Regions from separate parts of the Metapseudomonas phytobenefica genome, predicted to be linked through region 3. Evidence: predicted binding sites of a transcription regulator. Region 3 holds the regulator's gene; each other region holds the start of a gene.
What was found. Region 3 encodes FliA, which starts transcription of late flagellar genes. Its sites were predicted from a motif close to CTAAAGTTTNNNNNNNNNNNGCCGNTAA; they were not measured.

Region 1: ACFW0B_RS26025 (methyl-accepting chemotaxis protein) is a predicted target of FliA. The motif match lies at 5,891-5,918, and genes of this name have one in related genera.
Region 2: motA (flagellar motor stator protein MotA) is a predicted target of FliA. The motif match lies at 5,522-5,549, and genes of this name have one in related genera.

Annotation. Positions count from the first base shown of each region.
Region 1 covers NZ_JBHZGM010000042.1:11,826-19,633, forward strand. Annotated here, with positions in the region: gene ACFW0B_RS23625 (patatin-like phospholipase domain-containing protein) at 1-92, opposite strand, end outside; gene ACFW0B_RS23630 (PepSY domain-containing protein) at 264-572, shown strand; gene ACFW0B_RS23635 (PepSY domain-containing protein) at 572-886, shown strand; gene ACFW0B_RS23640 (response regulator transcription factor) at 886-1,554, shown strand; gene ACFW0B_RS23645 (sensor histidine kinase) at 1,551-2,873, shown strand; gene ACFW0B_RS23650 (AAA family ATPase) at 2,993-3,514, opposite strand; gene pnuC (nicotinamide riboside transporter PnuC) at 3,511-4,077, opposite strand; gene ACFW0B_RS26025 (methyl-accepting chemotaxis protein) at 4,144-5,778, opposite strand; gene ACFW0B_RS23670 (undecaprenyl-diphosphate phosphatase) at 6,049-6,879, shown strand; gene ACFW0B_RS23675 (heavy metal sensor histidine kinase) at 6,928-7,808, opposite strand, start outside.
Region 2 covers NZ_JBHZGM010000005.1:5,316-13,123, forward strand. Annotated here, with positions in the region: gene ACFW0B_RS06055 (EAL domain-containing protein) at 1-156, opposite strand, end outside; gene ACFW0B_RS06060 (molecular chaperone) at 217-2,040, opposite strand; gene asd (archaetidylserine decarboxylase) at 2,217-3,080, opposite strand; gene rhdA (thiosulfate sulfurtransferase) at 3,102-3,917, opposite strand; gene ACFW0B_RS06075 (HDOD domain-containing protein) at 3,963-5,486, opposite strand; gene motA (flagellar motor stator protein MotA) at 5,604-6,455, shown strand; gene motB (flagellar motor protein MotB) at 6,466-7,503, shown strand; gene rsgA (small ribosomal subunit biogenesis GTPase RsgA) at 7,567-7,808, opposite strand, start outside.
Region 3 covers NZ_JBHZGM010000008.1:92,759-100,566, forward strand. Annotated here, with positions in the region: gene flhF (flagellar biosynthesis protein FlhF) at 1-710, shown strand, start outside; gene fleN (flagellar synthesis regulator FleN) at 786-1,619, shown strand; gene fliA (RNA polymerase sigma factor FliA) at 1,616-2,362, shown strand; gene ACFW0B_RS09390 (chemotaxis response regulator CheY) at 2,446-2,820, shown strand; gene ACFW0B_RS09395 (protein phosphatase CheZ) at 2,841-3,629, shown strand; gene ACFW0B_RS09400 (chemotaxis protein CheA) at 3,644-5,854, shown strand; gene ACFW0B_RS09405 (protein-glutamate methylesterase/protein-glutamine glutaminase) at 5,899-7,011, shown strand; gene ACFW0B_RS09410 (flagellar motor protein) at 7,028-7,768, shown strand; gene motD (flagellar motor protein MotD) at 7,779-7,808, shown strand, end outside.

The sequences.
Region 1 (7,808 bases), on a different contig from region 3:
GCCGGCTTCAGGCCCTGCCCACGAATGTGGGCGAGGGCACGGCGTCCGGCACGCAGGGTCAGGGCGGGAAATTTGATCTGGATGGCGCTCATGCGGGGCTCCTGGAGGCATGGCAGCGATTATAGTGGCGACCCCGTCAAGGCCAAGCTTCTTCAGGGTATGAATGATCCTTCCCAAGTCTTAAGGCGAATTCAGCTTCAATTAAGTCGTTCCCGGTATCTTGCTCCCATCGAAAGCACACAAGCTCCCAAGGAGATCACCCCATGAAGAAGCTCGCTGCCCTGTTCGCCGTAACTGCCCTCGCCGCCACCGCCGGTATTGCCCAGGCCCGTGACCTTGGCCCGGACGAGGCCCTGAAACTGCGTGATGCCGGTACCATCCAGTCGTTCGAGAAGCTCAATGCCGCGGCGCTGGCCAAGCACCCCGGCAGCACGATCAATGAAACCGAACTGGAAGAGGAATACGGCCGCTACATCTACCAGGTAGAGCTGCGCGACAGCCAGGGTGTGCAGTGGGATCTGGAACTTGACGCCACCAACGGCCAGGTCCTCAAGGATCACCAGGACGACTGATGCGCCGGATTCTTCGCTACAGTGGGATCGTCGCCCTGGTCCTGGCCATCTTCACCTTCGAAGCGGTGGCCAGGGACCTGGATCAGGACGAGGCCCTGAAGCTCCGTGAAGAGGGGGTCATCATGCCCCTTGACCAACTCTTGCGCAGCGCCCTGGGGCTTTACCCCGGGGCGCGGCTGCTGGAGGCCGAGCTGGAAGAGGAAGATGACGTCTACATTTACGAGGTTGAGCTGGTCACTGCCGACGGTACGGTGAGAGAACTGGAACTGGACGCCCGCGACGGGCGCATTCTGAAGGACGAGGAAGACGACTGATGCGGTTGTTGCTGGTAGAGGACCATGTACCCCTGGCCGATGAGCTGACCAGCAGCCTCGGCCGCCAAGGCTACGCCGTGGACTGGCTGGCCGACGGCCGCGACGCGTTGCACCAGGGGGCCAGCGAACCCTATGACCTGATCATCCTGGACCTTGGCCTGCCCGGTAAGCCCGGGCTCGAAGTGTTGCGGGAATGGCGTGCGGGCGGACTGGCGACGCCGGTGCTGATCCTGACCGCGCGTGGTTCCTGGGCGGAGCGCATCGATGGTCTCAAGGCCGGCGCCGACGATTACCTGACCAAACCCTTCCATCCGGAAGAACTGGCCCTGCGCATCCAGGCACTGCTGCGCCGTGCCCACGGGCTGGCGAACCAGCCGCAACTGGAAGCGGCCGGCCTGCAACTGGATGAAGGGCGCCAGTGCGTCAGCCGCAATGGCGAAGAAGTCCAGCTGACTGCCGCCGAGTTCCGCCTGCTGCGTTACTTCATGCTGCATCCCGGCCAGATCCTGTCCAAGAGCCACCTTGCTGAACATCTCTACGACGGCGAGACCGAACGGGATTCCAACGTGATCGAGGTGCACGTCAACCATCTGCGACGCAAGCTCGGTCGCGACGTCATCGAGACGCGAAGAGGGCAGGGCTACCGATTCACCGGTGAGGGCCGATGAGGTCGATCCAGCGCCAGCTCAGCCTGGGGCTGATCGGCGTCCTGCTGCTGGTGGGGCTGGTGCTGGCGCAAACCAGCCTCTGGCTGTTCGACCTGGGTTTGCGGCGCTACCTGGCCGAAGGCCTGCGCAGTGAAGCCGAGTTGCTGCTGAGTGCACTGGTGCGAGGCCCCAATGGCATCCAGCTGGACGAGAAACGCCTCAACCCCGCTCATCAGCAGCCTTATTCGGGCCGCTATTTCCTCATCAGGCTGGACGAGGAGCCCTGGCGTTCCCGTTCCCTCTGGGATGCCGAACTGCCCATGCCCGCGCAGAAGGGGCTCGCTCCGCATCTGCTGCCGGGGCCGGACGAGCAGGAGCTGCTGGCCTGGCGCGGCGACTACAAACGCTTTGGCCGCCAGGTACGCATCGTCGTTGCGCAGGACTACACCCCGATTCTGGAAAGTTTTCGCCGTGTGCAGTGGACGGGCTTTGCCCTGGGCGCGGCGGGGCTGTTGCTGATCCTCGCCCTGCAGCGCATCACCGTGCGCCGGGCGTTGCGCCCATTGGAAGACGTTCGCCAGCAGATCGCCCAGCTGCAGCAGGGCCAGCGCAGTGAGCTGGACAACCGGGTGCCTGAGGAGCTGGACCCGCTGGTTGCGCAAATTAACCACCTGCTTAGTTACACCGAAGACACCCTCAAACGCTCCCGCAATGCCCTGGGTAACCTCGGCCATGCGCTGAAAACGCCGCTGGCGGTGCTGGTCAGCCTGGCGGACCGCGAAGAGCTGCGCGACCAGCCCGAGCTGCGCGAAACCTTGCGTGAGCAACTGGCGCAGATCCAGCAGCGCCTGGGGCGTGAGCTGGGCCGCGCGCGCCTGGCTGGCGAGGCATTGCCGGGTGCCCACTTCGACTGCGCCCAGGAGCTGCCCGGCCTGTTCAACACCCTGGCGATGATCCACGACCGTGGGCTGGACCTGGATTGGGATGCGCCCGAAGGCTTGCGCCTGCCCTGGGACCGGGAAGACCTGCTGGAACTACTCGGCAACCTGCTGGACAACGCCTGCAAGTGGGCGGAAACCCAGGTCAACCTGACCATCCGAGGCGGGGAGGGCGGCTACAGCCTGACGGTGGACGACGATGGCCCGGGCATAGCCGAAGACAAACGCGAGGAAGTCATCGGCCGTGGCGCGCGACTGGATGAACAGGTGGCGGGACATGGCCTGGGACTCGGCATCGTGCGCGACATTGTCGAATCCTGGAATGGCAGCCTGAGTCTTCAACAGAGCCCGCTGGGTGGCTTGCGGGTGCGCATCGAGCTTCCGGCAACAACGCCATCGTAGGGCGCTTTTACTGGGGCGATTTCAATCGCCAAGCGGACCGAAGGTGCGCTCTTCAGCCTCGATGAGGCAGTTGCGCTGCTCTTGGCGAATGCCTCCACATGGATTTGCAGTGCTGCGTATCAGTGCAGCCAGCGGGATATGTGCTGTAGCGCAAGCAGACGTCGGGTCTCCCAGTCACCCTCGACGACTTCATAGCGCTGGCCGTTGCTCTTCAGCCAGCTGCGGCAATCCTCGAAGAAGGTCATGCGCTCTGCCAGGTCTGGCTGGCAGCGCTGGCCATCGTCCACCCATTCCACCTGTTGCGGGCTCAGCAGCAGATGCAGGTCGTAACGGCGCGCCAGCAGTTCGCGTTCCAGCCAGTCGGGGCAGTCGTCGAACAGCTTGCGGCTCCAGAGGATGTTGCTGAGCAGATGCGTATCGAGGATCAGCAGGGGAGGCGCTTCGGAACGTGCCTTGTCTTCCCACTCGAGCTGGCCACGGGCGATTGCCGGAATGTCGGCGTAGCAGGTGTCGCGCTGCTCGCGATCGATGAAATAGCGGACGTACTCGCCTACCAGCAGACCACCGAACTCGGCCTGGATCGCCGCCGCCAGCCAGCTCTTGCCGCAGGATTCCGGCCCAGTCAGCACCAGTACCTTCATGCCGTGGCTGGCTCCAGCTCACGTCGCCAGGTGCGCCAGCCCTGCACGGCCAGCAGCGTGAAGAGCCCGTAGAGCGCGGCGGTGAGATACAGCCCCTTGCTGAAAAACAGCACCACGAACAGCACGTCCACCACTATCCAGAGCAGCCAGCATTCCACGCGCTTGTGTGCCATCCAGAACTGGGCCACCAGGCTGAAGGCGGTGAGCGCGGCGTCCCACCAGGGCGCGGCGGCATCGGTCCAGCTCGCCATGGCGTAACCCAGCCCAAGGCTGCCGAGGGCGCCTGTCAGCAGGCCAAGTCCCAGTGATTGCACGCCCAGGCGACCGACCTGGCGACCAGCGTGCCGGGCGCCGCCGCGGGTCCATTGCCACCAGCCGTACAGCTGCAGGCCGGCGTAAACCAGTTGCAGGAGCATGTCCGAGTACAGCTTCACTTCGAGGAAGATCCAGCTGTACATCAGCACCATCACCAGACCGATGGGCCAGCACCAGGGGTTCTGCCTGACGGTGAGCCAGACGGCGAGCACGCCCAGGCTGGCGGCGACGAGTTCGAGAGGGGACACCTTGTCGATTCCGTGGAGGAAAGCCGCCGATTGTAACGGCTCCCTGCGGTTTCGGCTGGGTTACGGCTAAACGCGGAACTGGCCCAGCAGGTGATTGAGCTGTTCGGCCAGCTGCCCAAGGCGCTGGCTGGCCCCGGTGGTCTGCTCAGCGGCGCTGGCGCTGTCGTGGGCCAGCCCGGCGGCCTGGGTCACGTTCTGGTTGATGTCTTCCACCACGTGGGATTGCTGCAGGGTGGCGCTGGCGATGGAGGCGTTGAGGCCTGTGAGGTTGCGCAGGGCCTGGGCGATCTGCGCCAGGCTTTCGCCGGCCTGGCTGGCCTGTTCCACCGTGGCGTGGGACGCCCGGCTGCTTTCGTCGATGACCTGGACCGCCGCTTCGGAGTTCTGCTGCAGGCGCTCGATCATGGTCTGGATCTCCGCCGTGGACTTCTGCGTGCGCTGGGCCAGCAGGCGGACCTCATCGGCTACCACGGCGAAGCCGCGTCCCTGTTCGCCGGCGCGGGCGGCTTCGATGGCGGCGTTCAGCGCCAACAGGTTGGTCTGCTCGGCGATGGAGCGGATCACTTCCAGCACGCTGCCGATCTGGGCGCTTTCCTGGGCCAGTGTCTGGATCACTTCCACCGCCTTGGTGATGGTGGCGGAGAGCTGGTCGATCTGCCGCAGGCTGCTGTCGATGTTGTCGTGACCCTGGCGCGCCTGTTCCTCCGCATGGCGCACTTCGCTGGCGGCATGCTCGGCATTCTTCGCTACATCCTGCACGCCGTAGGTGACCTCGTTGATGGCGGTGGCCACCTGTTCCATCTGCAGGGATTGCTGTTCGCTTTGGCGCAGGCCCTGGCTGGCGATGCCGTCCAGGTTGGCGGCGGCCTGGTCGAGGGCGTTGGCGGCGTCCAGGGACTGGCGGATCACGCCGCGCAGCTTGCCGGTGAAGGCGTTGAAATAACCACCAAGGGCGGTGATTTCGTCGCGGCCGTGGGTGTCCAGGCTGCTGGTGAGGTCGCCTTCACCGCTGGCGATGCTGGCCATTGCGGACACCACTTCATCCAGTGGCCGGGTGATGCTGCGGGCGATGAGGATGACCAGCAAGGCCATGATGAGGGCGATGGCCAACCCCATCGCCGAGGCGCGAATGGCCTGGGCGCGGAACTCGGCCTGCATGTCGTCGATGTAGATGCCGGAGCCGATCACCCAGCCCCAGGGGGCGAACAGCTGGACATAGGACACCTTGGGCACCGGGTCGCTGGCGCCCGGCTTGGGCCAGCGGTAGTCGACCAGACCGGCGCCGTCGGCCCTGGCCACGCGCACCATTTCGTTGAACAGTGCCTTGCCGTCCGGGTCCTTGTGGCCGGAGAGGTCCTGTCCCTCCAGCCTGGCGTTGGTCGGATGCATGATCATGCGTGGGGTCAGGTCGTTGATCCAGAAGTAGTCACCCTGGTCGTAGCGCAGCGCGCGCACCGCCTGCATGGCCTGTTTCTGCGCCTCTTCGCGGGTCAGGGTGCCCGCGGCTTCCTGCGCCTGGTAGTACTGCAGCACGCCGGCGGCGGTCTCGACGACGTGGCGCGTCTTCTGTTCCTTGCCCTGATAGAGGCCGTTGTAGATCTGCTGCAGCATCAGTACGCCGAGGGTGACCAGCATGAAAACCGCGACTATCAGGATCAGCCAGAGACGGCGGCTGATCGGCAGGTTGCGCAAGCTATGCATAGGGCAGGAACTCCTGGTTTCTTGTTTTTGACTACGTAGCGCAAGCAGAACAGGCCGGTTGGCGGTTTTCAATCAGCCTTTAGCCGCGATTTCCAGATGGCTCTCTGTTAGCATTTCGGCGCTTCGGGGCAAAGCTGAAGGCTCATTCGTCCCCGGAACCTGGTTGCCGGTGCCCGGTCTCATCGCCGAACGGCACACTCGCAGCGCCAATTACCTGCATATACGTAACGAAAAGGCCGCCAGAACAGCGCGCCTCGGGGGAGAGTTTCGATGGATTTGTGGACGGCCATGCAGGCCATCATTCTGGGGGTTGTCGAGGGCCTGACGGAGTTCCTGCCGATTTCCAGCACCGGCCACCAGATCGTGGTCGCGGACCTGCTGGGTTTCACCGGTGAACGGGCGATCGCCTTCAACATCATCATCCAGCTGGCGGCCATCCTCGCGGTGGTCTGGGAATACCGGCGGAAAATCCTCGACGTCGTCATCGGCCTGCCGACCCAGCGCAGCGCCCGGCGTTTCACCGTCAACCTGCTGGTGGCGTTCTTCCCGGCGGTGATCCTCGGTGTGGCCTTCTCCGACCTGATCCACCACTACCTGTTCAACCCCATCACCGTGGCGTCCGCCCTGGTGGTCGGCGGCGTGGCCATTCTCTGGGCGGAACAGCGCAAGCATCAGGTGCAGGCCGAAAGCGTCGACGACATGACCTGGAAGCACGCCCTCAAGGTCGGCTGCGCGCAGTGCCTGGCACTGGTACCGGGGACTTCGCGTTCCGGAGCCACCATCATCGGTGGCCTGCTGTTCGGCCTTTCGCGCAAGGCGGCCACCGAGTTTTCCTTCTTCCTCGCCATGCCCACCATGGTCGGTGCTGCGGTCTACTCGGGCTACAAGTACCGCGACCTGTTCCAGCCGAGCGACCTGCCGGTGTTCGCCCTGGGTTCCGTGGTGTCGTTCGTCTTCGCCATGATTGCCGTACGCAGCCTGCTGAAGTTCATCGGCAGCCACAGCTACGCGGCTTTCGCCTGGTATCGCATCGGCTTTGGCCTGCTGATCCTGGCGACCTGGCAGTTCGGCGTGATCGACTGGTCCACCGCACAGGGTTGATCGCAGCGGTTGCCAGAAAGGCGCGCCACAGGGCGCGCCTTTTGCGCTTCAGGGGGCGGGGAATTCGAGGATGAAGCGCGTCCAGCCGTTGGCGGATTCGCAGCGGATTTCGCCGCCATGGGCGCGCACGATGGAGTGGGTGATGGCCAGGCCCAGTCCGGCGTGCTCGCGGCCCTCGCGGCGCGCGGGGTCAGCGCGAAAGAAGCGATCGAACAGTCGCGGCAGCCATTGCGCGGGGATTTCCGGTCCGCTGTTGGCCACCGTCAGGCTCAGGCCCCGGGCATCGCTGGTCAGGCTCAGTTCGATGCGTCCGCCTTCCGGGGTGAAGCGCAGGGCGTTGTCCAGCAGATTGGAAAGGGCGCGGCGCAACATGCCCCGGTCGGCACTGAGGTGGGCTTCGCCACAGCGGGTGATGGTCACCTGGCGGTCCTCGGCCAGGGGGCTGAAGTAGTCCAGCAAGGTGTCCAGCTCGGCGGCCAGCGCCAGGGGCTCGCGACGGGTCGCCAGCAGGCCGTGCTCGGCCTTGGCCAGGAACAGCATGTCGCCGACCATCTGAGCCAGGCGCTGGAGTTCTTCCAGGTTGGAGTGCAGGGCTTCGCGGTATTCGTCCAGGTCGCGATCCTGGCTGAGGATCACCTGGGTCTGGGTCAGCAGGTTAGACAGCGGCGTGCGCAATTCATGGGCGATGTCGGCGGAGAAGGCGGAAAGCCGCTGGAAGGCGTCGTCCAGCCGGCCCAGCATTGCATTGAAGGCGCGTACCAGTTCCACCAGCTCCTGGGGGACCTGATCGTCGGCCAGGCGGGTGGTCAGGGAGCTGGCGGAAACCCCGGCGGCCACTTCGGCCATACGGTGCAAGGGGCGCAGGCCGCTGCGTGCGGCCCAGGCGCCGAGCAGGGCGGTGGCCAGGGCGGAGAGCCCGACGGTGAGCC
Region 2 (7,808 bases), on a different contig from region 3:
GCTCTGCTGCAGGGCCTCATTGAGGTCGTCGGCGGAAAGGATGCGATGGACGCGGGTCGCTCGCCCGGCATTGCGGAAAAGGCTGACCAGGCGCTCGGCTTCGTTCTGCGAGTCTTCCAGGATCAGCAGACGGATCGTTTTCTTTTCGATGGCCATGGCCTGTGCTTAGCGCCGAACGAGCGCGAATAGGCGACGAATGGTGGACTCTTCGGGAATCTACAGTGACTTCCAGAGTGAGTCAAAATCTTCCTCGCCGCCTTTTGGCTGGCTTCCCGGAGCTGTGACCGGCTTCCCTTGTGGCGGTGTCGGTTGCTTGAGCACCTGGTATTCGAACTGGTTGAAACTGCCCGTGTTGGTGAGGCGCCGGGTGAGCATGGCGCGATGCTCGTTGCCGTGCAGGTTGATCTGCACCTTGTCGCCTTCCTGGAAGGGCAGGCGCGGGGTGAGCAGGGTGGCTGGGCGGGAAATGGCGCCGATCGCCGGCAGCAGCAGGGCGCGCAGGTAATGGCTGTTCTGCTCGCCCTTGCGCAGCAGCAGTACGCCGCAGGATTGAGCCTGGGGCGCCACGAGCTCTATTCCCATCTGGGTGCCGCCGCCGCGCACTTGGCGGATCCAGCGCACCACCGCGATGCTCCAGGCCTGGCCGGGGGCGTCCTGTACGCCGAGCAGCTCGCCGGCCTGCAGCTGGCTGGGGACTTCCCTGGACCAGTTCAGGCAGTAGCCGCCCGGGCTGTGGTTGACCACCGCGGCGTTGAAGGTCGGATAGCTTTCCGGGGCTGTGCTGACCTGGGGCGGTGCGCTGCTTTCGGAGACCGGGCGGGCGTACTCGATCTCCTCCAGCTGCATACCGGCCTGCCCGCCTTGGGTGGGCTGGGCGTCGAAGGCATTGGCCCAGACATCCTTCGCGGCTGGCTTGACCAAGGTACCGAATAGCGCCTGACCGGCGTCCTGCGAGAGCTTGAGCACATCGCCGAAGGGACGGCTGCCGGCGAGGAAGAAATGCAGGGCGCTCATGCCGATGCACAGGGTCAGGCTGCCCTGGCCGCGATTGCGCTGGAAGGTGCGCTCGGAAATGTCGCCCCAGGCCGAACTCAGGTGCTGCAACAGATCGAGAGTGATACCCGCCGGTACCAGCAGGCGTGACTGGCTGCGCTGCGCGGCCGGCAGCAGCAGGTACTCCTTGATGGCCTCGACCAGCGGCAGCGTGTCGAGGCCCAGCAGGGTGCGCGGTTCCACATCCTGGAACAGCGACTTGTAGCGGGGCGGCCCGTCCAGCTGCGGCGCCACTGCGAAGAGGCTGGACGGCAGCTCGGCGGACTGGAGCCGCACCAGGGTGCTCCAGGAGGGGAGGGCTTCAGCCAGGCGGGCGATGCCGATCTGGCGCATCTGGTTGCAGCGGGCGCAGCCCAGCAGCAGCGCAGCCAGGTAGCTCTGCTCCGTACTCAGCCCTTGCGCATGCTGGGCCAGGGGATCACGCACGACAACACGGTGAAGCTGGCGGCTTTCGGCCAGCCGGTAGAGCTGATGCAGTTCCAGCCAGAGACCTTCGGGCACCGGGCAGTAGAGCTGGTTGGAGCGGATCAGCGGCCCGTTGAGGGCGTGCACTGCGCGCTGCAGGGCGATGGTCAGGAGCTGGGCGCGATCGCGGTCACGGCCGGAACGCGACGCTTCCTGCACGATGATCAGCTTGTAGCCGATGGCCAGGTGGTTCTGCAGGGCCTGGCAGAGGTTGGCGACCTTGCGCGGACGCTCGTCCAGGACGATGGACTGGCCGAGGAAGTGTCTTTCCAGGTGCTGGCAGACAAAATGCACTTCCGGGCGAATCAGCTCCAGTAGCTGCAGGCGGTTGTCCGTCGGGGTGGCCAGTTGATTGAGTTCAACCAGGGCCTGATAGAGCTGGCGGGCCGTCTCCCCAAGGTTGGCCTTGGGCAGATGCGCAATCCAGCGTTTCAGCTCACGAGCGGTGGCGTCGCAGAAAGACAGGCTCTGTTTGCCAGGGGCGGGTACGCGCAACAGCAGGTGAGGGCTCTGGTGCTCCATCCGGATCGGGTTCTCCGACATCTTTCGTGAGGTAATGAATTGAATTTCAGCACTCTACAGCCGCTTTGCCCAGTGGCAGCCGATTCATGGCAGGGCGCTAGAGGTGTTGGAAGTGTGTGACGCACCCCTGATGAGACCCTGGCCGAGCGCAGCTCGTCGGCCAGGGTCGCGCCCGGTCAGGCGTCCTTCGGCATGGCCAGCAGCTGACCCATCTGCACCTGGCTGCCGGGCCAGGCGTTTTCGGCCCAGCGCACCTGGTCCGGACCGAACAGCACGATGGCGGTGGAGCCCAGCTTGAAGCGGCCGAGCTCGTCGCCCTTTTCCAGGGTGATCGGTGCTCGCGCGGCTTCGTCGTAGCTGAAGGTCTTCAGCTCGCGCTTGGGCGGCGTGACCAGGCCCGCCCAGGTGGTTTCGATGGACGCGACTATCATCGCCCCCACCAGTACCACGGCCATCGGGCCGCGCTCGGTATCGAAGATGCACACCACGCGTTCGTTGCGGGCGAAGAGTTCCGGCACGTTCTCGGCGGTGCTCTGGTTCACCGAGAACAGGCGGCCCGGCACGTAGACCATCTCCCGCAGAGTGCCGCCCAGGGGCGCATGCACGCGGTGGTAGTCCTTCGGCGACAGGTAGACAGTGGCAAACTCGCCCCCCATGAAGGGCGCGGCGCGCTCGGCGTCGCCGCCAAGCAGCTCCAGTACGCTGAAGCTGTGGCCCTTGGCCTGGAAGCAGCGGCCGTGCTCGATTGGGCCGATCTGGCTGATGGCGCCGTCGGCCGGGCAGAGGATGGCGCCGGGCGTTTCGTCCAGCGGGCGCGCGCCGGGCTTGAGGGCACGGGTAAAGAAGGCGTTGAAGTGCTCGTAGGCGGTGACATCCTCGACCAGTGCTTCGCTCATGTTCACCTGGTAGCGCTTGGCGAACCAGCTGGTGAAGACGTTCTTGAACCAGTGCACGCGGCATTCGGCGATGCAACCGGCCAGGCGCGACAGCAGGTGGTGCGGCAGCAGGTACTGGCTGATGATGAAGAGGCGTTCTTTCATTGGATTTCCTTGATGGGCGCTTCAGCTCTCGACCGGGGTGTCCGGGTGGTTGCCCCATTCGGACCAGGAGCCGGCGTAGCCTTTGACGCGCGGGTAGCCCAGGGCCTTGGCCACCAGATAGGTGAAGCCCGAGCGGTGATGGGTCTGACAGTGGGTGATGATTTCCTTGTCCGGGGTGATGCCCAGGGAGCGCAGGATTTCGGCCATGTCGCTGCGGATGCGCAGGGCGCGGGCCGGGTCCATGCCGGCGGTCCACTCGAAGTTGACGGCGCCGGGGATGTGCCCGCCCTTGGCGGTCAGGACCTTGGTGCCGTTGTACTCGCCGGGGCCACGGGCGTCCCAGATGGCCAGGTCGGCGGCGCCGAGGCGGCTCTGGATGTACTCGCGGGTGGCGGTGGGTTCGTCGTGCAGGGTCAGGGCGACCGGGCCGCCGACCGCTGCCGGAACGGCATCGCTGGTTTCCCGGCCTTCGGCCAGCCAGGCGTGCAGGCCACCGTCCAGATAGTGGTAGCGCTGGTGGCCGATCACATCCAGCAGCCAGATGAAGCGGCCGGCCCAGCCACCGCCCTCGTCGTCGTACGCCACGTAGGTGGCATCGGCACGATGGCCCAGTTCACCGAACAGCGCTTCGAGGTCGGCCTTGGCGGGCAGCAGGCCCGGTGCCGGCGGCTGGCCGAGCTGGGTGCGCTTCGGATCGACGAAACGGGCGCCCGGGATGTGGCCAGCGGCGTAACGGGCGGCGCTGGTGAGGTCGACCAGGATCAGTTCGTCGGCGCCAAGCAGGGGCGCCAGCTCGGCCGGTTCGATCACCAGCGGCAGGTTGGAGAAGGCAGACATGGAAGCCTCCGGTAATGGGCAAATTGGCAGATTGTATAGGAAAGCCTAGCGGCCGCGTCTGGCGAAGCTGGCGAGTGCCCGCTCGATGCACTGGGCCGTCTTGGCGAATGCGCGCAGGCTGATCTCGGCGAAGGGCGCGCCGTCCTGGTCGGCCACCACCAGCATGGCCACCCGGCCGTTCACGGCGATCGAGCGCAGCAGCAGGTGATGCCCCGGGAACAGGCTCTTCAACTGGCCGGGCAGCAGCGCGGAGAATTGCGCCATGTTGTCCGGCCCCAGGCGTAGCTGGCCCGGCTGGCTGAGCAGGCGTCGCAGCACCTGGCTCTGGTTCGGCTCCAGTTGCAGGCCACTGGCTTCCCTGGGCAGTCCCGCCTGCTGCTGGGCGAGCAGGCGGTTGTGGGTGCGGTCGGCCAGCAGCACCAGGACCCGGCGCATGCCGCAGCTTTCCAGGGCGTCGCGGGCGCAGGCGGAGAGCTGCACCACGTTGGCGAAGGGGCTGGGCTCGCGGATCAGCTCGCCGCAGTGGCGACGCCAGTCCGCGAGGGCGTCGGCGGAAGGGGCCGGTGCTGCAACCGGTTCGCGGCGCAGGCGGTGCTGGTTCCACGGCCAGAGCAGGGCCTGGGCGGGATGCCAGAGGTCACCGCGGGCATGCAGGCGCCCGCTTTGTGCAGCGTGCTGGTGAACCTGCTGCTGCAGTTCGTCCAGCGGCACTTTCATGAACAGCCCGGTGAGGCGCTGCCAGCGCAGGCTGTGTCCGTCGCCCCAGCCGGCATGGGCGGAAACCGCCAGGCCGTTCGCCAGCAGGACGGTGTTGCCGGGCTGGGTCAGCCAGCGACTGAGGGCGGGGTCGGCATCCAGCTGCTGCGTTTGTTGCAGCGGGTGCCCGTAGTCGCGGGCAATGTGCAGGGCCTTGACCAGCATGCGGCGGTCGTCGTTCAGCAGGCGATAGCCCTGGATGATCCAGTCGGGCAGCTTCCAGTGCTCGGCAAGGGCCTGGCAGAGGCGCAGCAGCGGGACGCCGAGTAGTTCGCGTTCGACCCTGGCGGCCGGTTCGCCCTCGCCCAGCACGCGCTTTTCCCAGGTGTCAAACAGCTCCGGGTGGCTGGCCAGCAGCGGCCAGAGGGGCGAGAGGAACAGCAGGCTGCACCAGTGGATTTCCTGCCAGAGGCGGGCCAGCCGGGCGGCGAACAGGCCGTTGGCCTGCTGGGCGGCGTGCTGGCTGATCAGTTGCAGTTGGCGAAGGGCGTGGGGAATGTCGTCCTCTGGGACGGCGGGCAGACGATTGAGCAGGACTTCCGCGCGCTTCAGGCCCAGGCGGCTGAGGGCGACTTCCAGGCTTTCCGCCGGGCTGCTCAGCATGTTGCCGGCGGCATTGGCTTCGCGCAGCAGGCTCAGGGCGAGGGCGGGACTGTCCTGGGTCAGCTCGGCGATATCGCGCAGGGAGCGGCGGCTGTCGCCCAGGGCGCGGCGGACTTTCTCGTGGGCGGCGGTGGGGACAGGCAGGCGCACTCCATCGAGGTGTTTGATCCAGCTGTCGAGACTGCGTGGCGCGGGCTTTACGGTTGACATAGAGGGCCGCCAATCTGGCTTTTCGCCTGAACAGGCTATAGTCTGGCGCATATCTTCCGATAATTAGAAGGGGCTCTTTTCATAACCCTTTCTACTGACTCTTCAAGCTTCCTCCCTATGGCAAAAATCCTCGGCATCATCGTCGTATTCGCCAGCGTGCTCGGCGGATACATCCTGTCCCACGGCAAGCTTGCCGCGCTGATCCAGCCCTTCGAAGTGATGATCATCGGTGGCGCGGCGCTGGGCGCCTTCCTCCAGGCCAACCCCGGCAACATGACGATGATCGTGTTCAAGAAGTCGCTGAAGATGTTCGGCACGCGCTTCAACCAGGCTTTCTACCTGGACGTTCTGCGCCTGCTCTACGAAATCCTCAACAAGAGCCGCCGCGAGGGGATGATGGCCATCGAGGCCGATATCGAGGACGCCCCCGCCAGCCCCATCTTCAGCAAGTATCCGGGCCTCCTCAAGGATGAGCGGATGACGGCCTACATTTGCGATTACCTGCGCATCATGTCCTCCGGCAACATGGCGCCCCACGAGCTCGAAGGCCTGTTCGACATGGAACTGGCCAGCCTGAAGGAAGAGCTGGAACATCCTTCCCACGCGGTCAACCGTATCGCCGACGGCCTGCCGGGCTTCGGTATCGTCGCGGCGGTGCTCGGCATCGTGGTGACCATGGCCATGCTGGGCGAAACCGAGCAGGCCGCCCTTGGTCAGCACGTGGGGGCGGCGCTGGTGGGTACCTTCCTCGGTATCCTCGCGGCCTACGGTTTCTTCGGCCCGCTGTCGGTGTCGCTGGCACACGACGCCCGTGAAGAGCTGAACGTGTTCGAGGCGATCAAGGCCTGTCTGGTGGCCTCGGCTTCCGGCATGCCGCCTTCGCTGGCGGTGGAATTCGGCCGCAAGACGCTGTTCCCGGCCCATCGCCCGAGCTTCAGCGAGCTGGAGCAGGCCGTACGCGGCAGCTGAAGGCTGAGTCATGGAGAACAACCAGCCGATCATCGTCAAGCGCGTCAAACGCTACGCCGCCGGTCACCACGGCGGTGCGTGGAAGATCGCCTTCGCCGACTTTGCCACGGCGATGATGGCCTTCTTCCTGGTGCTCTGGTTGCTGTCGTCTGCCACGCCGGAGCAGAAGAAAGCCATTTCCGGCTACTTCAAGGACCCCATCGGTTTCACCGAAAGCGCCAGCCCGTACGTCATCGACCTGGGGGGCACGCCCACGCCCGCGCCTGACCGCACCTTGAACCCCGAGCTGAAGGACGCACCGGATTCCCAGGAGTCGGTGGTCGATTCCCTGGACAAGACCCAGGTGGACGCCGGCCAGGTGGAAACCCTGGCCGAGCAGATCGAGCGCGAACGCCTGGAACTGTTGCTGCAGGAGCTGCAGAACAAGGTCGAAGAGAACCCCGAACTGCGCAAGTTCAAGGATCAGATCCTCTTCGAGATCACCCAGGACGGCCTGCGCATCCAGATTATGGATGCCGCCAACCGGCCCATGTTCGACCTCGGCAGCGCACGCCTGCAGCCTTACTTCGAGGACATCCTGCTGAACCTCGCCGAAACCATCAAAACCGTGCCGAACAAGATCAGCATCAGCGGCCACACCGATGCCAAGCCCTATGCCGGCACTGGCGATTTCGGCAACTGGGAGTTGTCCTCCGGTCGCGCCAACGCCGCGCGGCGCACCCTGATCGTCGGCGGCTACCCGGAAGACCAGGTGGCGCGGGTGGTGGGTTACGCCTCGTCGGCACTGTTCGACCGCAAGGACCCGTTCAACCCGGTCAATCGCCGCATCGACATCGTCGTCCTCACCAAGAAGGCCCAGCGAGCCATCGAGGGAGAACAGGCTGATGGCGCCGAGCCCGAGGAAGCGCCGCAACCTCCGCCGCCCGCCACCGAGGCTGTGCCCTCGACGGGCGATCCGGCCGCGCCCGTGCAGCCGCGTGAGTTGCGGGAGAAGCTGAATATCTTCGAAGACGGCGTGCTGAAACTGGACCAGTCCAAGGGGCAGTGATTGCCGCCCTCATGAAAAGGCCACGCATTGCGTGGCCTTTTTCGTTTTCGCGCCGAGCCAGCCTTAGTACTCGTCTTCGGGCAGGCTGGCGAGGATGTGCCGGTAGCTCGCCATCCGTTGCGGATGCACCCGGCCATCCTCCAGCGCCTTGAGCAGGGCGCAGCCCGGTTCGCGGTCGTGCTTGCAATCGCGGAAGCGGCAGGTCCCCAAGAGTTCGCCGAATTCGATGAAACCGGCCTCGACATCCTCGCGGCTGACATGGCCCAGGCCGAATTCGCGGATGCCGGGGGAGTCGATCAGCTCGC
Region 3 (7,808 bases):
TCGCCCACGCCATCCGCACCCCGCAGGTCGAGCCGTTGGAAGAGGGCGGCGTGATCGCCCTGGTCGGCCCGGCCGGCATGGGCAAGACCACCACCCTGGCCAAGCTGGCTGCCCGCTACGTGCTCAAGTACGGCGCGCAGAACGTCGCCCTGGTGAGCATGGACAGTTTCCGCATTGGCGCCCAGGAGCAGATCAAGACCCTCGGTCGCATCCTCGATGTGCCGGTGACCCTGGTCGATCCGGGCCAGTCCCTGACCCAGGCCGTCGCCCCGCTGGCGCGCAAGCGCGTGGTGCTGATCGATACCGCTGGTCTGCCCACCAACGATCCGGCCCTGGCCATGCAGCTCGAAGCGCTGGCCAGCCGGGCGATAAACGCGAAGAATTACCTGGTGATGGCGGCCACCAGCCAGAGCCAGGTGCTCAAGGCGGCCTATCACAGCTACAAGCGTTGCGGCCTGGCCGGTTGCATCATCACCAAGGCGGACGAGGCGGCCAGCCTGGGCGAGGTCCTGGGACTGGCTATCGGCCAGCATCTCCCGGTAGCCTATCTGGCCGACGGCCCGCGAATCCCGGATGATCTGCAGGTTCCCCGCAGCCACCAGCTGGTGAGCCGGGCGGTCAGCCTGCAGGCCCCGGAAGATCCGAGTGAAGAAGCCATGGCCGACCTGTTCGCCGGGCTTTATCAGAATCCGGCGCGGCGCGCCGGTTGAAGAATGTGTAAGCCGCCCGGAGGGGCGGTGCTGGACAGCCAAATGGCCCAGTCGACCTAAGGCAAGGTATTTGAAATGGGTAGTATGCATCCCGTACAGGTGATCGCGGTGACCGGCGGCAAGGGCGGCGTCGGCAAGACCAACGTGTCGGTGAACCTTTCGCTGGCACTGGCCGACCTCGGCCGCCGCGTCATGTTGTTGGACGCCGACCTGGGGCTCGCCAACGTCGACGTCCTGCTCGGCCTCACCGCCAAGCGCACACTGGCTGATGTGATCAATGGCGAATGCGACCTGCGCGACGTGCTGTTGCAGGGGCCGGGGGGCATCCGCATCGTCCCCGCCGCCTCCGGCACCCAGAGCATGGTGCAGCTTTCGCCCATGCAGCACGCCGGCCTGATCCAGGCATTCAGCGAAATCAGCGACAACCTCGACGTACTGGTGATCGACACTGCTGCCGGCATCGGCGATTCGGTGGTCAGCTTCGTCCGTGCGGCCCAGGAAGTGATTGTGGTGGTCTGCGACGAACCGACCTCCATCACCGACGCCTACGCGCTGATCAAGCTGCTCAACCGCGACTACGGCATGAGCCGCTTCCGCGTGCTGGCCAACATGGCCCACAGCCCGCAGGAAGGGCGCAACCTGTTCGCCAAGCTGACCAAGGTCACCGACCGCTTCCTCGACGTTGCCCTGCAGTACGTGGGCGCCATTCCGTACGACGAGTCGGTGCGCAAGGCCGTGCAGAAGCAGCGCGCGGTCTATGAGGCCTTTCCGCGTTCGAAGTGCTCGCTGGCCTTCAAGGCCATCGCGCAGAAGGTCGACAGCTGGCCGCTGCCGGCCAATCCGCGGGGCCATCTGGAGTTCTTCGTCGAGCGGCTGGTCAAGCAGCCCTCCACGGAAAGCCCCGTATGACACCTGCCACTGGACTGCGTATGTACGGCAAGGCCCAGGCACGGGATTCGCAACACCAGTTGATCGAACGCTATGCCCCCCTGGTCAAGCGCATCGCCTATCACCTGCTGGCGCGCCTGCCGGCCAGCGTGCAGGTGGAAGACCTGATGCAGTCCGGGATGATCGGCCTGCTCGAAGCCTCGAAGAAATACGACGGCAGCAAGGGCGCCAGCTTCGAGACCTACGCCGGCATCCGCATCCGCGGGGCCATGCTCGACGAAGTCCGCAAGGGCGACTGGGCGCCGCGTTCGGTGCACCGTAATACGCGCATGGTGAGCGACGCCATCCGCGCCATCGAGGCGAGAACTGGACGTGACGCTAAAGATCAGGAAGTTGCTGCCGAACTTGGATTGAGTCTCGAAGACTACTACGGCATCCTGAGCGACACCTTGGGCAGCCGCCTGTTCAGCTTCGATGACCTGATGCAGGACGGTGAGCAGGACGGTCTGCGCGAGGACGCCGGTGTCACCCATTCCTCACCTTCCCATGATCTGGAAGAAGAACGCTTCCAGGCCGCGCTGGCCGATGCCATCGCGAACCTGCCCGAGCGTGAGCGCCTGGTGCTGGCGCTGTATTACGACGAAGAACTGAACTTGAAGGAAATCGGTGAAGTGCTGGGGGTCAGCGAATCGCGGGTCAGCCAGTTGCATAGCCAGTGCGCGGCACGCCTGCGCGCCCGGCTTGGCGACTGGCGCGCGCGCTGAACGGCATACCGATTCCAGATTTGAACGGCGCACCCGGCAAGAGGGGCGTTTGAGACTGTACGGAGGTCGACTTGGACAAGAACATGAAAATCCTCATCGTTGACGATTTCTCGACGATGAGACGCATCATCAAGAACCTCTTGCGCGACTTGGGTTTCACCAATACCGCCGAAGCCGACGACGGCACCACGGCCCTGCCGATGCTGCACAGCGGCAATTTCGATTTCCTCGTGACCGACTGGAACATGCCCGGCATGACCGGCATCGACCTGCTGCGCGCCGTGCGTGCCGACGAGCGTCTGAAGCACCTGCCGGTCCTGATGGTGACCGCCGAAGCCAAGCGCGACCAGATCATCGAGGCGGCCCAGGCCGGTGTGAACGGCTATGTGGTCAAGCCTTTCACCGCCCAGGTCCTGAAAGAAAAAATCGAGAAGATCTTCGAGCGGGTCAACGGCTGAATGCCAGCCGCGGGGGCACCATGGACCAGAATGAACACCTGCTGGGAGACTTCGAGTCGACCCTGAAAGACCGTGCGCGCGAATTGGTGGACAGCCTCGAGAGAGGCAACTTCGCCGACGCCGTGCAACTCATCCACGAACTCAATCACGTCCGTGACCGCGGCCTCTACCAGGAAGTCGGCAAGCTCACCCGTGAGCTGCACAACGCCATCGTCAACTTCCAGATCGACCCGCATCTGCCCCACGCCCAGGAAATGTCGCAGATCGCCGACGCGACCGATCGCCTGTCCTATGTGGTGCAGATGACCGAGAGGGCCGCCAACCGCACCATGGACCTGGTGGAGGAAAGCGCGCCGTTGCTGGGCGGCCTGAGTGACGAAGCCCAGCAGCTGGGCGAGGAGTGGGGCCGCTTCATGCGCCGGGAAATCGGCGCGGACGGGTTCCGCGACCTGGCCCGCCGCATCGAGCAGTTCCTCTCCCGCAGCCAGCGCGATACCAGCGCCCTGTCGGGCAAGCTGAACGACATCCTGCTGGCCCAGGATTACCAGGACCTCACCGGCCAGGTCATCAAGCGCGTGATCCAGCTGGTCACCGAAGTGGAGAGCAACCTCGTCAAGCTGGTGCTGATGGCCAGCCAGGTGGATCGCTACGCCGGCATCGAGCACGACCATGCCACGTTGCGCGCCGAGCTGGAGCAACAAAAAAATCCTTCGAGGGGTGAAGGTCCGCAGATCCATGCCGATATACGTGAAGACGTGGTGTCCGGACAGGACGACGTCGACGATCTGCTATCCAGCCTTGGATTCTAGGGAGCACTCCACTTATGAGCTTCGACGCCGATGAAGAAATCCTCCAGGACTTCCTGGTAGAGGCCGGCGAGATTCTGGAGCAACTGTCCGAGCAGCTGGTCGAGCTGGAAAGCCGCCCGGACGACATGGACCTGCTCAACGCGATTTTCCGTGGTTTCCATACCGTGAAGGGCGGCGCCGGCTTCCTCCAGCTCAATGCGCTGGTGGAGTGCTGCCACATCGCCGAGAACGTCTTCGACATCCTGCGCAAGGGCGAACGCCGCGTGGATGCCGAACTGATGGACGTGGTGCTGCAGGCCCTGGATACGGTCAACGAGATGTTCAGCGAGGTGCGCGAGCGCAGCGAACCGACGCCCGCCACGCCGGAGCTGCTGGCCGCGCTGTCGCGTCTGGCCGAGCCGGCCGGTGCCGCGCCTGCCCCCGTAGCTGCCGCGCCCGTCGAAGCACCGGCCCCCATCGCAGCGACCGCCGACATCACCGACAGCGAGTTCGAGCAGCTGCTCGATGCGCTGGGTGACGTCGCTGGCAAGGTTGCCGAACCGGTCGCCGCTGCCGCTGATGAAATCACCGACGACGAGTTCGAAGCGCTGCTCGACCAGTTGCACGGCAAGGGCAAGTTCGCCGGCGCCGTGGAGCCGGAAGCTGCCGTCGCTGCCCATGCGTCGGCCTCGGCACCGGCGCTGGTCGGTGCTGGTGCGGGTGACGAAATTTCCGATGACGAGTTCGAAGCGCTGCTCGACCAGTTGCACGGCAAGGGCAAGTTCAACGGCGCCGTGGAAGCGGCTGCCAGCGCCCCGGCTGAACCCGTGGCGCCTGCCGCTCCGGTCGCCCCCGCTGGCAATGACGAACACATCACCGACGACGAATTCGAAGCGCTGCTTGACCAGCTGCACGGCAAAGGCAAGTTCAGCGGCGCCAGCGAAGAGCCGTTCCCCGCGCCTGTGGCGAGTAGTCCGGCTCCGGCTCCGGCGCCCAAGGCAGAACCTGCTCGCGCACCGCGCCAGGCTGCGGCACCGGCTGCCGGCAACGGCGTGGCTGGCGCGGCCGTGGCCAGCGAGGCGGAAACCACCGTACGGGTGGATACCGCGCGCCTGGACGAGATCATGAACATGGTCGGCGAACTGGTGCTGGTGCGTAACCGCCTGGTGCGCCTGGGCGCCAACAGCGGCGATGAAGCCATGGCCAAGGCCGTGTCCAACCTGGACGTGGTCACCGCCGACCTGCAGACCGCGGTGATGAAAACGCGGATGCAGCCGATCAAGAAAGTCTTCGGCCGCTTCCCGCGCCTGGTCCGCGACCTGGCGCGCAACCTGAAGAAAGAAATCAACCTCGAGCTGGTGGGCGAGGACACTGACCTGGACAAGAACCTGGTCGAGGCCCTGGCCGACCCGCTGGTGCACCTGGTGCGCAACGCCGTCGACCACGGCATCGAGTCCCCGGACGAGCGCGAGGCCGCCGGCAAGCCACGTACCGGCCGCGTGGTGCTTTCCGCCGAGCAGGAAGGCGACCACATCCTCCTGATGATCACCGACGACGGCAAGGGCATGGACGCAGCCGTGCTGCGCGCCAAGGCGGTGGAGAAGGGCCTGCTGGACAAGGACGCCGCCGAACGCCTGACCGAGCTGGAGTGCTACAACCTGATCTTCGCCCCGGGCTTTTCGACCAAGACCGAGATATCCGACGTGTCCGGCCGTGGTGTCGGCATGGACGTGGTGAAGACCAAGATCTCCCAGCTCAACGGCACGGTGAACGTGTTCTCGCAGAAGGGTGCGGGCTCGAAGATCGTCATCAAGGTCCCGCTGACCCTGGCGATCATGCCGACCCTGATGGTGATGCTGGGCAACCAGGCCTTCGCCTTCCCGCTGGTCAACGTCAACGAGATCTTCCACCTCGACCTGTCCCGCACCAACGTGGTGGATGGCCAGGAAGTGGTGATCGTCCGCGACAAGGCCTTGCCGCTGTTCTACCTCAAGCGCTGGCTGGTGCGTGACGCAGCGGTGGAAGAGCAGGGCGAGGGGCATGTGGTGATTCTCTCCGTGGGTACCCAGCGCATCGGCTTCGTGGTCGACCAGCTGGTGGGCCAGGAGGAAGTGGTGATCAAGCCGCTGGGCAAGATGCTCCAGGGCACGCCGGGCATGTCCGGCGCCACCATCACCGGTGACGGCCGTATCGCGCTGATCCTCGATGTGCCGAGCATGCTCAAGCATTACGCACGCCGTGGTTGATCTGGGGCGGCCGGCAATGGCCGCCCGCTAGGAGCTTTTTTCTTATGGCAGTCAAGGTTCTGGTGGTGGATGACTCCGGGTTCTTCCGCCGCCGTGTCACGGAAATCCTTTCTTCCGACCCCAATATCCAGGTGGTGGGTACCGCCACCAATGGCCGTGAAGGCATTGACCAGGCGCTGGCGCTCAAGCCCGACGTCATCACCATGGACTACGAGATGCCGATGATGGATGGCATCACCGCGGTGCGGCACATCATGCAGCGCTGCCCGACGCCGGTCCTGATGTTCTCCTCGCTGACCCACGAAGGCGCCCGCGTCACCCTCGATGCCCTGGATGCCGGTGCGGTGGACTTCCTGCCGAAGAACTTCGAGGACATCTCGCGCACTCCCGAGAAGGTCAAGCAACTGCTCTGCGAGAAGGTGCACAGCATCGCCCGCAGCAACCGCCGCTACAGTGCTTTCAGCGCCCCGGCGCAATCAGCCTTTCCGAGCCCGACGCCGGCCAGCAGCGCCCCGGTGCGTCCGGCCCAGGTCCCGACCCAGCCAAGCCCTGCCGCACCGGCGGCCCCGGCCAGCTCCGCCGCTCCAAAGCGTAAGGCCTACCGGCTGGTAGCCATCGGCACCTCCACTGGCGGGCCGGTTGCCCTGCAACGCGTGCTCACGCAACTGCCGGCCAATTTCCCGGCGCCGCTGGTGCTGATCCAGCACATGCCGGCGGCCTTCACCAAGGCCTTCGCCGAGCGCCTGGACAAGCTCTGTCGGATTTCCGTCAAGGAAGCCGAGGACGGCGACGTGCTGCGTCCGGGCCTGGCCCTGCTGGCGCCCGGCGGCAAGCAGATGATGGTCGACGCCCGTGGCGTGATCCGCATCCTGCCCGGCGACGAGCGCCTCAACTACAAGCCCTGCGTGGACATCACCTTCGGCTCGGCGGCCAAGTCGTACAACGACAAGGTCCTCGCAGTGGTGCTGACCGGCATGGGCGCCGACGGCCGTGAAGGCGCGCGCCTGCTGAAGCAGGGCGGCAGCCAGGTCTGGGCCCAGGACGAGGCCAGCTGCGTGATCTACGGCATGCCCATGGCGGTGGTGAAGGCCAACCTGGCCGACGCCGTCTATAGCCTGGACGACATCGGTCGCCACCTGGTCGAGGCCTGCATGTAATGGAGAAACCCAGGTAATGGACGTACTGAGCCTCATCGGGGTAATCCTGGCCTTCGTCGCCATCATCGGCGGCAACTACCTCGAAGGCGGCCACGTCACGGCCCTGCTCAACGGGCCGGCGGCGCTGATCGTCCTGGGCGGCACCCTGGGCGCGGCATTCCTGCAGACGCCGATGAGCGTCTTCAAGCGCGCCCTGGGCATCATCCGCTGGATTCTCTTGCCGCCCCAGGTGGACCTCCCCGGCGGCATCACCCGCGTGGTCAACTGGAGCATGACCGCGCGCAAGGAAGGCCTGTTGGGCCTGGAACCGGTAGCGGACGGCGAGCCCGATCCCTTCGCCCGCAAGGGCCTGCAACTGCTGGTGGATGGCGCCGAGCCGGAGTCCATCCGCAGCATCCTCGAAGTCGACCTCTTCACCCAGGAAGGCCGCGATCTTTCGGCCGCCAAGGTGTTCGAGAGCATGGGCGGCTACGCGCCCACCATCGGCATCATCGGCGCCGTGATGGGGCTGATCCACGTCATGGGCAACCTGGCCGATCCCAGCCAGCTCGGCGGCGGCATCGCCGTGGCCTTCGTCGCCACCATCTACGGCGTCGGTTTCGCCAACCTGCTGCTGCTGCCCATCGGCAACAAGCTCAAGTCCATCGCCATGCGCCAGTCGCGTTACCGCGAGATGCTGCTGGAGGGCATCCTGTCCATCGCCGAAGGCGAGAACCCGCGCTCCATCGAACTCAAGCTGCAAGGCTTCATGGATTGAGGAGCAGGCCATGGCGCGCAGGCGGCATCAGGAAGAACAC